One region of the Mycolicibacterium mageritense genome, then DNA from elsewhere that is predicted to be linked to it. Evidence: riboswitches for the same ligand, from Rfam matches in the RefSeq annotation. Region 1 holds a riboswitch; each other region holds the start of a gene.
The links. A riboswitch is a leader RNA that binds a small molecule or an ion and turns the genes downstream of it on or off. The one in region 1 is predicted to bind thiamine pyrophosphate.
Positions count from the first base shown of each region.

Region 2: linked by a shared signal. The riboswitch ahead of thiO (glycine oxidase ThiO) and the one ahead of thiC (phosphomethylpyrimidine synthase ThiC) in region 1 are both predicted to bind thiamine pyrophosphate.
Region 3: linked by a shared signal. The riboswitch ahead of G6N67_RS04220 (ECF transporter S component) and the one ahead of thiC (phosphomethylpyrimidine synthase ThiC) in region 1 are both predicted to bind thiamine pyrophosphate.

Region 1 covers NZ_AP022567.1:3,824,327-3,828,426, forward strand. Annotated here, with positions in the region: gene thiC (phosphomethylpyrimidine synthase ThiC) at 1-1,575, opposite strand, end outside; TPP riboswitch at 1,567-1,676, opposite strand; gene G6N67_RS18355 (MFS transporter) at 1,873-3,630, shown strand; gene G6N67_RS18360 (DUF5642 family protein) at 3,634-4,100, opposite strand, start outside.
Region 2 covers NZ_AP022567.1:3,720,462-3,724,561, forward strand. Annotated here, with positions in the region: gene G6N67_RS17830 (NUDIX hydrolase) at 144-650, shown strand; gene thiE (thiamine phosphate synthase) at 634-1,305, opposite strand; TPP riboswitch at 1,341-1,453, shown strand; gene thiO (glycine oxidase ThiO) at 1,443-2,450, shown strand; gene thiS (sulfur carrier protein ThiS) at 2,447-2,647, shown strand; gene thiG (thiazole synthase) at 2,640-3,401, shown strand; gene G6N67_RS17855 (ABC transporter ATP-binding protein) at 3,528-4,100, shown strand, end outside.
Region 3 covers NZ_AP022567.1:865,682-869,781, reverse strand. Annotated here, with positions in the region: gene G6N67_RS04225 (ABC transporter ATP-binding protein) at 1-1,248, opposite strand, end outside; gene G6N67_RS04220 (ECF transporter S component) at 1,245-1,829, opposite strand; TPP riboswitch at 1,820-1,929, opposite strand; gene G6N67_RS04215 (nucleoside/nucleotide kinase family protein) at 1,965-2,534, opposite strand; gene G6N67_RS04210 (hypothetical protein) at 2,568-3,230, opposite strand; gene G6N67_RS04205 (hypothetical protein) at 3,313-3,966, opposite strand; gene G6N67_RS04200 (PE-PPE domain-containing protein) at 4,023-4,100, opposite strand, start outside.

The DNA.
Region 1 (4,100 bases):
CCTGTTGCCGTGGTCGGCGAACTCCTGCGATTTCTCCGCCATGCCCTGCGCGATCTCGTCGGGCACTCCATTGGGGTAGGCATCCCGGATATCTTGGGTGATCCGCATCGAGCAGAACTTGGGCCCGCACATCGAGCAGAAGTGCGCGGTCTTGGCGGGTTCGGCCGGCAGCGTCTCGTCGTGGAACTCCCGGGCGGTGTCCGGATCCAGCGACAGTGCGAACTGGTCATGCCAGCGGAACTCGAAGCGCGCCTTGGACAACGCGTCGTCGCGTTCTTGGGCCCGTGGGTGGCCCTTGGCGAGGTCGGCGGCGTGTGCGGCGATCTTGTAGGCGATCACGCCGTCCTTGACGTCCTTGCGATCCGGCAGGCCCAGGTGTTCCTTGGGCGTGACGTAGCACAGCATCGCGGTGCCGGCCTGGGCGATGATCGCCGCGCCGATGGCCGACGTGATGTGGTCATAGGCCGGCGCGATGTCGGTCGCCAGCGGGCCCAGCGTGTAGAACGGGGCCTCTTCGCAGAGTTCCTCCTCCAGCCGCACGTTCTCGACGATCTTGTGCATCGGCACGTGGCCGGGGCCTTCGATCATCACCTGCACGCCATGGGACTTCGCGATCTTGGTGAGTTCACCGAGCGTACGCAGCTCGGCGAACTGGGCCTCGTCGTTGGCGTCGGCGATCGACCCGGGGCGCAGGCCGTCACCCAGGGAGAACGTCACGTCATAGCGGGCCAGGATCTCGCACAGTTCGTGGAAGTTGGTGTACAGGAACGACTCCTGATGATGCGCGAGGCACCAGGCCGCCATGATCGACCCGCCGCGGCTCACGATGCCGGTGACCCGGTTGACGGTCAGCGGGATGTAGCGCAGCAGCACGCCTGCGTGCACCGTCATGTAGTCGACGCCCTGCTCGCACTGCTCGATCACGGTGTCGCGGTAGAGCTCCCACGTCATCTTGGTGGGATCGCCGTTGACCTTCTCCAGCGCCTGGTAGATCGGCACGGTGCCGACCGGGACGGGGGAGTTGCGCAGGATCCACTCGCGGGTCTCATGGATGTTGCGGCCGGTGGACAGGTCCATGATGGTGTCGGCGCCCCAGCGGGTGGCCCACACCATCTTGTCGACCTCTTCACCGATGGAGCTGGTGACCGCCGAATTGCCGATGTTGGCATTGACTTTCACCGCGAACGCCTTGCCGATGATCATCGGCTCGCTCTCGGGGTGGTTGTGGTTGGCGGGGATCACGGCCCGGCCCCTGGCGACCTCGTCGCGCACAAGCTCCGGCGAAACCCCTTCGCGCGCAGCGATGAACGCCATCTCGGCGGTGATCTCGCCGGCACGTGCACGTTGCAGCTGGGTGCCGCGGTCGCGCACCACCCCTGGGCGGGGCGGCAGACCCTTGGTGAGGTCGATGGTGGCGTCCTCGTCGGTGTACGGACCCGAGGTGTCGTAGAGGTCGAGGTGCTCACCGTTGGTCAGATTGACCCTGCGGAACGGCACCCCGTCGACGTAGATCTTGGTGCTACCGGTGATGGGGCCGGTGGTCACGGAGGCGTCGACAACAACAGCACTGCTCATGAAAAATCTCCCTACGCCGGCATTACCCGGTCAGGTTCTTACGGTCGACGGGCCTACCCGTCCTCTCAGCGCGCTCGGTGCGCGCTCCCGCGTGGTTTGTTTCTGGCAGTGCCCAACCTAGCGCAGTCGGTACGGCCGGGGGAACCGGATTGCGGTTCCCAGTGAATTGCCAGGTGGCCCGGTGCGGCGGCACGAATTGCCGTTCGTTGATTTGCATAGCTAATATATGTGTTCTGGGTTGTGCGAACCCGACGACAGATCACGACAGGCTTGACTTCCACCGACATGACGGCAGATATGACGACGACTGGATCCGAAACCGACACCGCCACCGACACCGCTGCAGCCGAGACCGCGCGCCGACGCGTGCGCATGGATCACGACCACCCGCTGTACAAGTGGATCGCGCTGTCCAACACCACCCTCGGCACGTTGATGGCGACCATCAACGCCTCGATCGTGCTGATCTCACTGCCCGCGATCTTCCGCGGCATCGGGCTCAACCCGCTGGCGCCGGCCAACGTCAGCTACCTGCTGTGGATGCTCATGGGCTACCTCGTGGTGACCGCGGTGCTCGTGGTGCTGTTCGGCCGGCTCGGCGACATGTACGGCCGCGTCCGCATCTACAACCTCGGATTCGTGGTGTTCACGGTCGCCGCGATCGCACTGTCGATCGATCCGTTCGACCTCGGTGGCGGCGCGGTGTGGCTGATCGCCTGGCGCGTCGTGCAGGGCGTCGGCGGGGCGATGCTCATGGCGTCGTCGTCGGCGATCCTCACCGACGCGTTCCCCGCCAACCAGCGCGGCATGGCGCTCGGCGTCAACATGGTCGCCGCGGTCGCGGGTTCGTTCCTCGGACTGCTCATCGGTGGGGTGCTCTCCGAATGGGACTGGCGGGCCATCTTCTGGGTGGGTGTCCCGGTCGGCATCCTCGGCACCATCTGGAGCTACCGGTCGCTGCGTGAACTCGGGGTACGCAGCCCCGGCCGGCTGGACTGGGCGGGCACCCTGACGTTCGGCATCGGTCTGACGGTGCTGCTGACCGGCATCACGTACGGCATCCAGCCCTACGGCGACTCGACCACGGGCTGGACCAACCCATGGGTGCTGGGTTCGATCATCGGCGGAGTGCTGCTTCTGGTCGCGTTCTGTTTCATCGAGCTGCACGTCGAGCATCCGATGATGAACATCAGGCTCTTCCGCTCGGCCGCGTTCGGCATGGGCAACCTGGCGGGGCTGATGTCCTCGGTGGGACGCGGTGGCCTGCAGTTCATGCTCATCATCTGGTTGCAGGGCATTTGGCTGCCGCTGCACGGATACAGCTTCGAGTCGACACCGCTGTGGGCGGGCATCTACATGCTGCCGATGACCATCGGCTTCCTGGTGTCGGGCCCGTTGGCCGGGACGCTGTCAGACCGCTACGGCGCCCGCCCGTTCACCGTCGGCGGCATGCTGCTGATGGCCGTCACGTTCGTCGCCCTGGTGATGATCCCGGTCGACTTCAACTACTGGCTGTTCGCGGCCCTGGTGTTCCTCAATGGGCTCGGCGGCGGCATCTTCACCGCACCCAACACGGCCGCGATCATGTCATCGGTGCCCGCCGCCGAACGCGGTGCGGCGTCGGGCGTGCGGGCGACGTTCTTCAATGCGGGCTCGTCACTGTCGATCGGGATCTTCTTCTCGCTCATGATCATCGGACTGGCCGGAACCCTGCCCAGCGCGATGAGCGCCGGGTTGGAACAGCAAGGTGTCGCCCCCGCCGTGGCGCAGGACGTCGCGCAGCTGCCGCCGGTCGGCAGCCTTTTCGCGGCGTTCCTGGGCTACAACCCGATCGCCGAGCTGCTCGCACCGTCGCACGCGCTGCAGCAGCCCGGGGTCAACGCCGACGTGCTCACGGGTCAGGAGTTCTTCCCGCGGCTCATCACCGAGCCGTTCCACTCCGGGCTCACGGTGGTGTTCGTCGCCGCCGCGGTGATGATGGTGATCGGTGCGATCGCGTCGATGTTCAACGCGGGGCGCTACGGCACGGAGGCCGGAGCCGACAACGCGGCGTGACGCTCACTGATATCGCAGCGCCGCAACCGATTTGGTGAGTAGATCCTGTAGCACGTCGGCGTTGGCATCGCCCTGGACGACGACGGCCGTGGTCGGGCTGAGCGTGGCCACGAACGTGTAGCGGTCCATCGATCGGGTGGTCTGCTTGAGGTTGACGTTGAGATGGATCCGCACGCCCATGGTGTCGGCTCCGCTGATGTCCGGTCCGGCAATGCGCTCGACGGTGCCCTCCGCGACACCGGGTGACCGGACACTGACATGGTCGCAACCCGCGCCGACCTCGCTACGTGCCGGGGTCGGAGACTGGACTGCGATCACGGTGATGGGTTCGACGCCCTGCGCGTCGAGGCCTTCCGACCGGGCCCCCGCCGTCGCGGGCACCGGTTTGAGCATCGTGTCGCAGTGCGGGGGATCGAACGTGAACGGCATGGCGCCCGACAACCCGCCCAACTGGTCGACCTGTTCCTGCG
Region 2 (4,100 bases), 100 kb from region 1:
AGCGCGAACCTCATCAAGTTTCGATACCTACCGGGTCTCGTACGGGCTGTGCCCAACTGTATAAAAGAATTCTAAGAGTTTCTCAGAGGCGCGGCCGCGGTTTGGGATCCACCGAATCGGTTCGTGTTCCTTATCCTGTACGGGTGCGTGGCGACGGGGACGGCTGGGTGGTATCCGACAGCGGTGCCCGGTTCTGGGGCCGCCACGGTGCGGCCGGTCTGCTGCTGCGCGCGCCGTGGCCGGACGGAAGTGCCGCGGTGCTCCTGCAACATCGGGCGCCATGGAGTCATCAGGGCGGCACCTGGGCGCTGCCGGGCGGTGCACGCGACAGTCACGAGACGCCCGAAGAGGCCGCGGTACGCGAAGCGCACGAGGAGGCCGGGTTGGCGGCCGAGCAGTTGAGTGTCCGGACCACCGTCATCACCGCCGAGGTGGTCGGGGCGGGCGGCACGCGCTGGACCTACACGACCGTCATCGCCGACGCGACCGAACTCCTGGAGACCGTGCCCAACCGCGAGAGCTCGGAGTTGCGCTGGGTCGCCGAGGACGAGGTGGCCGAGCTTCCGCTGCACCCCGGCTTCGCGGCCAGCTGGCCGCAGTTGCGGGACGTCACGGCCACCATCCCGCTGCGCGTCAACCGTTCGCGGTAAGCCGCGCCTTGAGCGCCGCGGCGGCCGCGCGGGGATCCTCGGCCGCGGTGATCGCGCGCACCACCACGATGCGCCGGGCCCCGGCGTCGAGCACCTCGGGCAGTCGCTGCTTGTCGATCCCGCCGATCGCGAACCACGGCTTGGCCGGGTTTCGTGCCGCCGCGTTCCGGACCAGGTCCAGGCCGGGCGCGTGGCGGCCGGGTTTGGTGGGGGTGGGCCAGCACGGCCCGACGCAGAAGTAATCGACCTCTTCTTCGATGGCCGCGGCGACCTGATCGGCATCGTGCGTGGACCGGCCGATCACCGGGCGCTCGCCGATGATGTCGCGCGCCACGTCGAGCGGCAGGTCGTCCTGGCCGAGGTGCAGCACGTCGGCGCCGGCCGCGCGCGCGATGTCGGCACGGTCGTTGACCGCCAGCAGCGCGCCGTGCCGACGCGCGGCATCGGCCAGCACCGCGAGCGCGTCCAGTTCCTGGCGCGCCTCCAGCGGGCCGAACTGCTGCTCCCCGGCCGAGCCCTTGTCCCGCAGCTGGATCAGATCCACCCCGCCGGCCAGCGCGGCGTCGGCGAATTCCGCCAGGTCACCGCGTTCGCGGCGAGCGTCGGTGCACAGGTACAGGCTGGCTTGCTGCAGGCGATCGGCGGGTTGCTCCACACCGCGACGCTATCGCGTGGCTGCCGAGTACCCTGGACTGGCAACGCGGGAGTCCCAGGCACGGGGGCTGAGAGTGGGCGTACGACCGGCCCTTACCGTCACACCTGATCCGGGTCATGCCGGCGAAGGGAGCTGAAATGGCGCGAACCATGGCCGTCGTCGGCGGCGGTGTCATCGGGCTGTCCGTGGCACGGCGTGCTGCCCTCGATGGCTGGACCGTGCGGCTGCATGCCGCGACCGAGCGCGGCGCATCGTGGGTGGCCGGCGGCATGCTGGCCCCGCACAGCGAGGGCTGGCCGGGCGAGGAACACCTGCTGCAGATCGGGCTGGAATCGCTCCGGCTGTGGCATTCGGGTTTCCTGGAGGGCCTGCCGCCCGACGTGGTGACGGCGCGGGAATCACTGGTGGTGGCGGTCGACCGGGCCGACGTCGCCGACCTGCGCACGGTCGCAGAATGGCTGGCCGGCCAGGGCCACCCCGTCGAGTTGACCACGGCCGCGCGTGATGTCGAGCCGCTGTTGGCGCAGGGCATCCGGCATGGGTTCCGGGCCACCACCGAGCTCGCGGTCGACAACCGCCGGGTGGTCGACGCGCTGGCCGAGCACTGCCGGCGGCTCGGCGTGTGCTGGGCGCCCGCGGTGTCGGAACTCGCCGAGGTGGACGACGCCGACACCGTGGTGATCGCCAACGGCATCGACGCGCCGAAACTCGTGCCGGGGCTCCCGGTGCGCCCCGTCAAGGGCGAGGTGTTGCGGCTGCGTTGGCGCAAGGGGTGTATGCCGGTGCCGCAGCGCGTGATTCGGGCCCGCGTACACGGCAGGCCCGTGTACCTGGTGCCGCGGGCCGACGGCGTCGTGGTGGGTGCCACGCAGTACGAGCACGGCCGGGACACCGCGCCCGTCGTGACCGGCGTGCGTGACCTGCTCGACGACGCGTGCACGATCATGCCTGCGCTGGGTGAGTACGAGCTCGCCGAGACCGCGGCAGGCCTGCGGCCCATGTCGCCCGACGGTGTGCCGATCGTCGAACGTGTCGACGCCCGCACCCTGGTGGCCGCGGGGCACGGCCGCAACGGATTTTTGTTGGCGCCGTGGACCGCAGAGCGGATCGCGGCTGAACTCGAGGTGAGCGTGGGAGCGAAATGATCACCATCACGGTCAATGACGAAATGGTCGAGGTGGATTCCCAGACCACCATCGCGAAGCTGCTGGAAAACCGCGGTTTTCCGGAAAAGGGCATCGCGGTCGCGCTGGACTGGTCGGTGCTGCCGCGGTCGGAATGGGATCGCACGCTGGCCGACGGCGCGCGCATCGAGGTCGTGACGGCGGTGCAGGGTGGCTGATTCCGTGCTCACCATCGGCGGCCGCGAGTTCGGTTCCCGCCTCATCATGGGAACCGGCGGGGCGCCGAACCTGGCAGTGCTGGAAGAAGCGCTGGTGGCGTCGGGCACCGAGCTGACCACGGTCGCGATGCGCCGCGTCGACGCCGAGACCGGCACCGGCGTGCTGGATCTGCTCAACCGGCTCGGCATTGCGGCCCTGCCCAACACCGCGGGTTGTCGCGGCGCGGCCGAGGCCGTGCTGACCGCGCAGCTGGCCCGCGAGGCGCTGGGCACCGATCTGGTCAAACTCGAGGTCATCGCCGACGAGCGCACCCTGCTGCCCGACGCCATCGAATTGGTGCGCGCCGCCGAGCAATTGGTGGACGACGGATTCGTCGTGCTGCCCTACACCAACGACGACCCGGTGCTGGCCCGGCGGCTGGAGGACACCGGATGCGCGGCCGTCATGCCGCTGGGCGCGCCGATCGGCACCGGGCTCGGCATCTCCAACCCGCACAACATCGAGATGATCGTCGAGGCGGCGGGTGTGCCGGTGATCCTCGACGCAGGCATCGGCACCGCGTCCGACGCCGCGCTCGCGATGGAGTTGGGTTGCGACGCAGTGCTGCTGGCCTCGGCCGTCACGCGCGCCGCCGACCCGCCGACCATGGCCGCGGCGATGGCGGCCGCCGTGACCGCGGGCTACCTGGCGCGCCAGGCCGGGCGGATTCCCAAACGCTTCTGGGCGCAGGCGTCGAGCCCGTCGTTGCTTTGAGTCTGCTGCGGTGGTGTTCGCCACTCGCCTTTTCAGACCTTGGTGGCAGAGTCAATCGTGGTCATGAGGGTGCTCGGCGGGTGTGGCGGTGACGCTCACGGCCGAACATGGCAATACTGGACGGCGATGATCGAACTAGCCGGGCTGACCAAGCTCTACGGAACCCACCGCGCCGTCGACGATCTGACCTGCTCGGTCGAACCGGGGGTGGTCACCGGCTTTCTCGGACCCAACGGTGCAGGCAAGACCACCACCATGCGGTTGATCCTGGGCCTGGACCACCCGACCTCGGGCACCGCGACCATCGACGGCAAGGCCTACCGCGAGCTGCGCGACCCACTGCGGACCGTCGGTGCGCTGCTCGACGCGCGGCAGGCGCACCCGAACCGCAGCGCCCGCAACCACCTCCGCTGGATCGCTGCGGCCAACCGGATCGACTCCACGCGGGTCGACGAGGTGCTCGACATGGTCGGGCTCGAATCGGTGGGGGATCGCACCGCGGGCACACTGTCGCTCGGCATGAGCCAACGGCTCGGCATCGCGGCAGCGCTGTTGGGTGACCCGCCGGTGCTGCTGTTCGACGAACCGGTCAACGGTCTGGACCCGGAGGGCATCCACTGGGTGCGCACCTTGATGCGCAAACTGGCCGCCGAAGGCCGCACGGTGTTCGTGTCCAGCCACCTGCTGGCCGAGATGGCC
Region 3 (4,100 bases), 3.0 Mb from region 1:
GACCGTCGCTACCGACAGACGCCGCTTCTCGCCACCGGACAACGTGTAAGGGTTGCGGTCGGCGAGGTGGTCCAGCCGCAGCCTGGACAACAAGTCCTCGCCGAGCGCGGTATCGCGTTTGAGTGCCCGTGCGCCGAGGGATATCTCGTCGCGCACCGAGCCCGTGAGGAACTGGTGTTCGGGATCCTGGAACACGCTCGCGATGCGGGTGAGTAGTTCTTTGGATCGCCACCGGGCCGGTTCGCGGTTCTTGGCGGACGGGGCGAAGTTCGGCAGCGCGGTGAGGGTGCCGCCGCGGGGTGGCAGCAGGCCACCCAACGTGAGCGCAAGCGTCGACTTGCCCGAACCGTTGGGCCCGGTGACGGCAGTGACTCGGCCCGAAGCGATTTCGAAGTCGAGCGCCTCACGCACGGGCGGTGCCGACCGGTACCCCACGGCCAGCTTCTCGGCCGTCAGCAACGGCTCGGTCGCGGTCCGGTGCCGAACCAGTTGGGGGACAGGCGTGTCGGGAACCCAGATCCCGGCGTGCACAAGGTGGTCGTGTTGGGCATGGACCGTGGATTCCGGTGGTCCGTCCGCGACGACGCTGCCGTCGGCGCCCAACACGACGACCCGATCGATGACGGGTAGCCAGACGCCCGTGCGATGTTCGACGACGACGACGGTGGCGCCCGTCAGCTCTGCTGCGGCTGCGACAGCGTCACGGACCTCGATCACGCCGGCCGGGTCGAGGTTGGCCGTGGGTTCGTCGAGCAGGATCAGACCCGGATTCATCGCGAGGACGCCCGCGAGCGCCAGCCGCTGCTTCTGTCCACCCGACAGTTGGGAAGTATCTTGCTGGACAGGAAGATTCAGCCCCACCGAGCGCAGCGCGTCGTGCACGCGTGGCCAGATCTGCGTGCGGGGTACAGCGAAGTTCTCCATGCCGAATGCCACGTCGTCGCCGACGCGGGACAGGATCACCTGCGAGTCGGGATCCTGCAGCACCATGCCGATGCGTCGGCGTTGCTCACTCGGACGTGCGTCGTCGACCAGGATTCGGCCTGACTCGTGGCCCTCGTCAGAACTGCCCAGCAGACCGGCCATGCCGTGCAGCAGTGTCGATTTCCCCGATCCCGACGCGCCCAGCAGCAGTACCCGCTCACCGGGAGCGATCGTAAGGTCCAGATCGCGTACCGCCCAACGACTTTGCCCGGCGTGTTGCCAGCCCCAGCCTTCCGCTCGGACCCTGGCGCCCACCGGGCTCATTGCGGTGCGGAGCTGGGAACCGCTCTCCCCGAATCGAACCGGCTCAACGCACCGGTCTTCGCCAGTGCCTTGACCACGTACCACGACAGCACGCCGGCGATGACCGTGCCGGAGACGATCGCCGACACCGTGTAGATCGCGGCGAACGCCGTCGTCGACCCCGGGTACCACAGGATCAGGTCGTTGATCGCGAGCGCCAGGCCCGCTGCCGCGCCCGCAAGAGCGGCCACCGGAAGGTTCCACCGCCGGTACAAGAAGATCGCGAAGACCAGCTCGGCGCCCAGGCCCTGCACGAGGCCCGACTCGATGGTCAACACACCCCACTGGTTGCCGACGAGCGCAGAGACCGTGGCCGCGACCACCTCGCCATACAGCGCGGCGCCCGGCTTGTGGATCACCAGCGCGGTGAGGACACCGGCGAACAGCCAGCCACCCCCGGCCAGGGCCTGCAGCCCCGGCAGCAGCGCGGTGAGCGGAGCTGTCAGCGGGTTGGAAGCGATGTTCCAGAACACGAAAACCAGACCTGCGGCCACCGCGAGCACGCTGGCCACCACGATGTCGACAACTCGCCAACGCATCATGATCATCTCCCTACGCCGGCATTACCCGGACAGGTTCGTACGGTCGACGGCCGTTAGCCGTCCTCTCAGCGCACTCGCTGTGCACTCCCGTGTGTTTGTTGTGCTTCAAAGCTAGAGCAGACGGGTCAACGCTCGCTACGCCGGGTTACCGGTCCACTGCCAGCCCTGCGCGGTGTCGGTGACGACGTAGTCGGCCGCGGTCCGCGGCGCGTACCGGGCGATGTACTCGACTTCCTGGGCCGCCCACCGATCCCAGTGGGGCCGGTAGGTGTCGCCGTCGCGGGCCAGGGCCCGCTCCTTGCGGAGGTCATCGGGCGCGTCCACCCAGATGCCGAGATCGGCCAGTGCCCGGTTGGCGGCGGTCAGGGCCCCGACGCCCTCGACGATCAACCGTTGGTCGGGGGCCACCGTGCCCCATCCGTCCGGGGCGCTGGTCGACCAGTTCCAGCGTTGCCACCGTCCCGGCCTGCCGGCGGCGCGCGGCTCCAGCAGTTCGCTGCGCACGTGGTCGACGGTCCAGACCAGGCCGTCCCAGCCGGGGTAGATGTCGTCGAGGCGCACCAGCGTGGCCGACGGCAACCGCCGCAGCAGCTCGTCGGCCAGCACCGACTTGCCTGACCCCGAACGGCCGTCGATCAGCACCGTGGCGGCGTCGGCGGCCGCCAGTTCGCACACCCGATCAGGGATCGTCCACGCACCGGTCATCGCCCGCGATCGTAGCGGCGCGTGGCACTCGGCCTACCCGCGCTTTCCTGGTCGTTGCGCCTTCGCGATGAACCGGATGATGAGAGCCGCCACGACGATCAACAGGAACGGTCCGTAATACTCCGGGTAGGTGATTCCGCGGCGCCAGTAGGCGATGAAGAACGTGAACCAGATGATGTAGCTTCCGGTGAGGTGCAGTCGCTTCCACGTCGCGTATCGCATCCGCTTGGCGACGCGGTCGAACGACGTGATGGTCAAGGCGATGAGGAAGACATATCCGATGGTGTCGAGGACGTAGACACCGCGCGGCGTGTGTTCGACGCCCGCCTCGAATCGCTGCGTGTTGAGAACGACTGTGGCGACGATGCAGGCCGCGTGCACGACGTGCGATCCGGCGAAGGCCACACCGAGGTAGCGCCGGTTACGGCGAATCCACTTGGTGGTGGCGGTCGGCCATAGCTGGTACAGCGACGACGCGGTGAACGCAAGCAGGAACAAGATGGCCGACGTGCGAGCGGTGATGCGGATGCCGAGGTTGGCGCCGTTCGCCCCGCCGACGGCAGTCGCTGCGATGGCGGTGATGATCGCGACCGCGATGATCAGGATCCACGTCAACCGCCAGCCGTTCAGTGCGGCGGCCATTCGCTGACCCACGCTGGAGGGGCGAGCGTCGGTCGAGTAGTCGGTGATGGTCATGCAGCCAGTCGACCAGCGCCACATCATCTAGTCCAATGAACGTTTGTAATCCAAGCCATCTATGAAGTTGATGATCGCTTGTTCAGGTGAAGTCCATCGGCGTCCACTGCAGCGCCGACTCCCAATCGGTGCTCCCGGTCGCCCAGCCCCACAACACCCGTTGGGCCAGTTGACGATCCGCCGTCACCGCGCCGTAGTGGTGGTCGGGGCCGCCGCGGCGATGCTCGACCTCCACCAGCTCGCCCGGCGTGAATCTGGATTGGATGTAGTGGTGGTCACGGCGTTCGATGATGACCCACGGATTCTCAGGGTGGGGATGGTCGAACAGTTCCGCCAGCAGCCCAGGGCTGAGGTACGGCACGTCGTGTCCGTCGCCGAGCTGCGTGGTGATCCTGATGTGACCCCGCGGGTCGTAGAGCCGGCCGACTTGCGGATCGTAGAGGCCGAACCCGTGATCGCGGGTCAGCTCCAGCATCGCGGCCCGGTTCTCGGGTATCGACCAGATCGAAGTCGGTACCACCGCGCCCCTGGCGTCACCGTCGAGGGGTGCCACGCTGAGAAACCCTGATTCGTCGTCGTTTTGGTAGCCGTACTTTGCGTTCAGTTCATCGATGAACCGTTGCACGGAGTCCGGGACCGACGTGTCCGGCTGCTCGCACATCGCGTTGTGCAGGGACAGCGCCTCTTCATGGGTGCCGATCAGTTCGGGGATCAGCACGGTGAAGTCGTAGCTCACTCGCGGGCTCCTTGTGGCGGTTGGCCCGCCACCCCGACAGGCCCAGGCTCACGACGCTACGCGGCGTCCTTGTCCTTCTTGGGTGCCGAGTCTTTCTTGGCCGTTGTGTCCTTCTTCGGTGACGACTTCGGGGC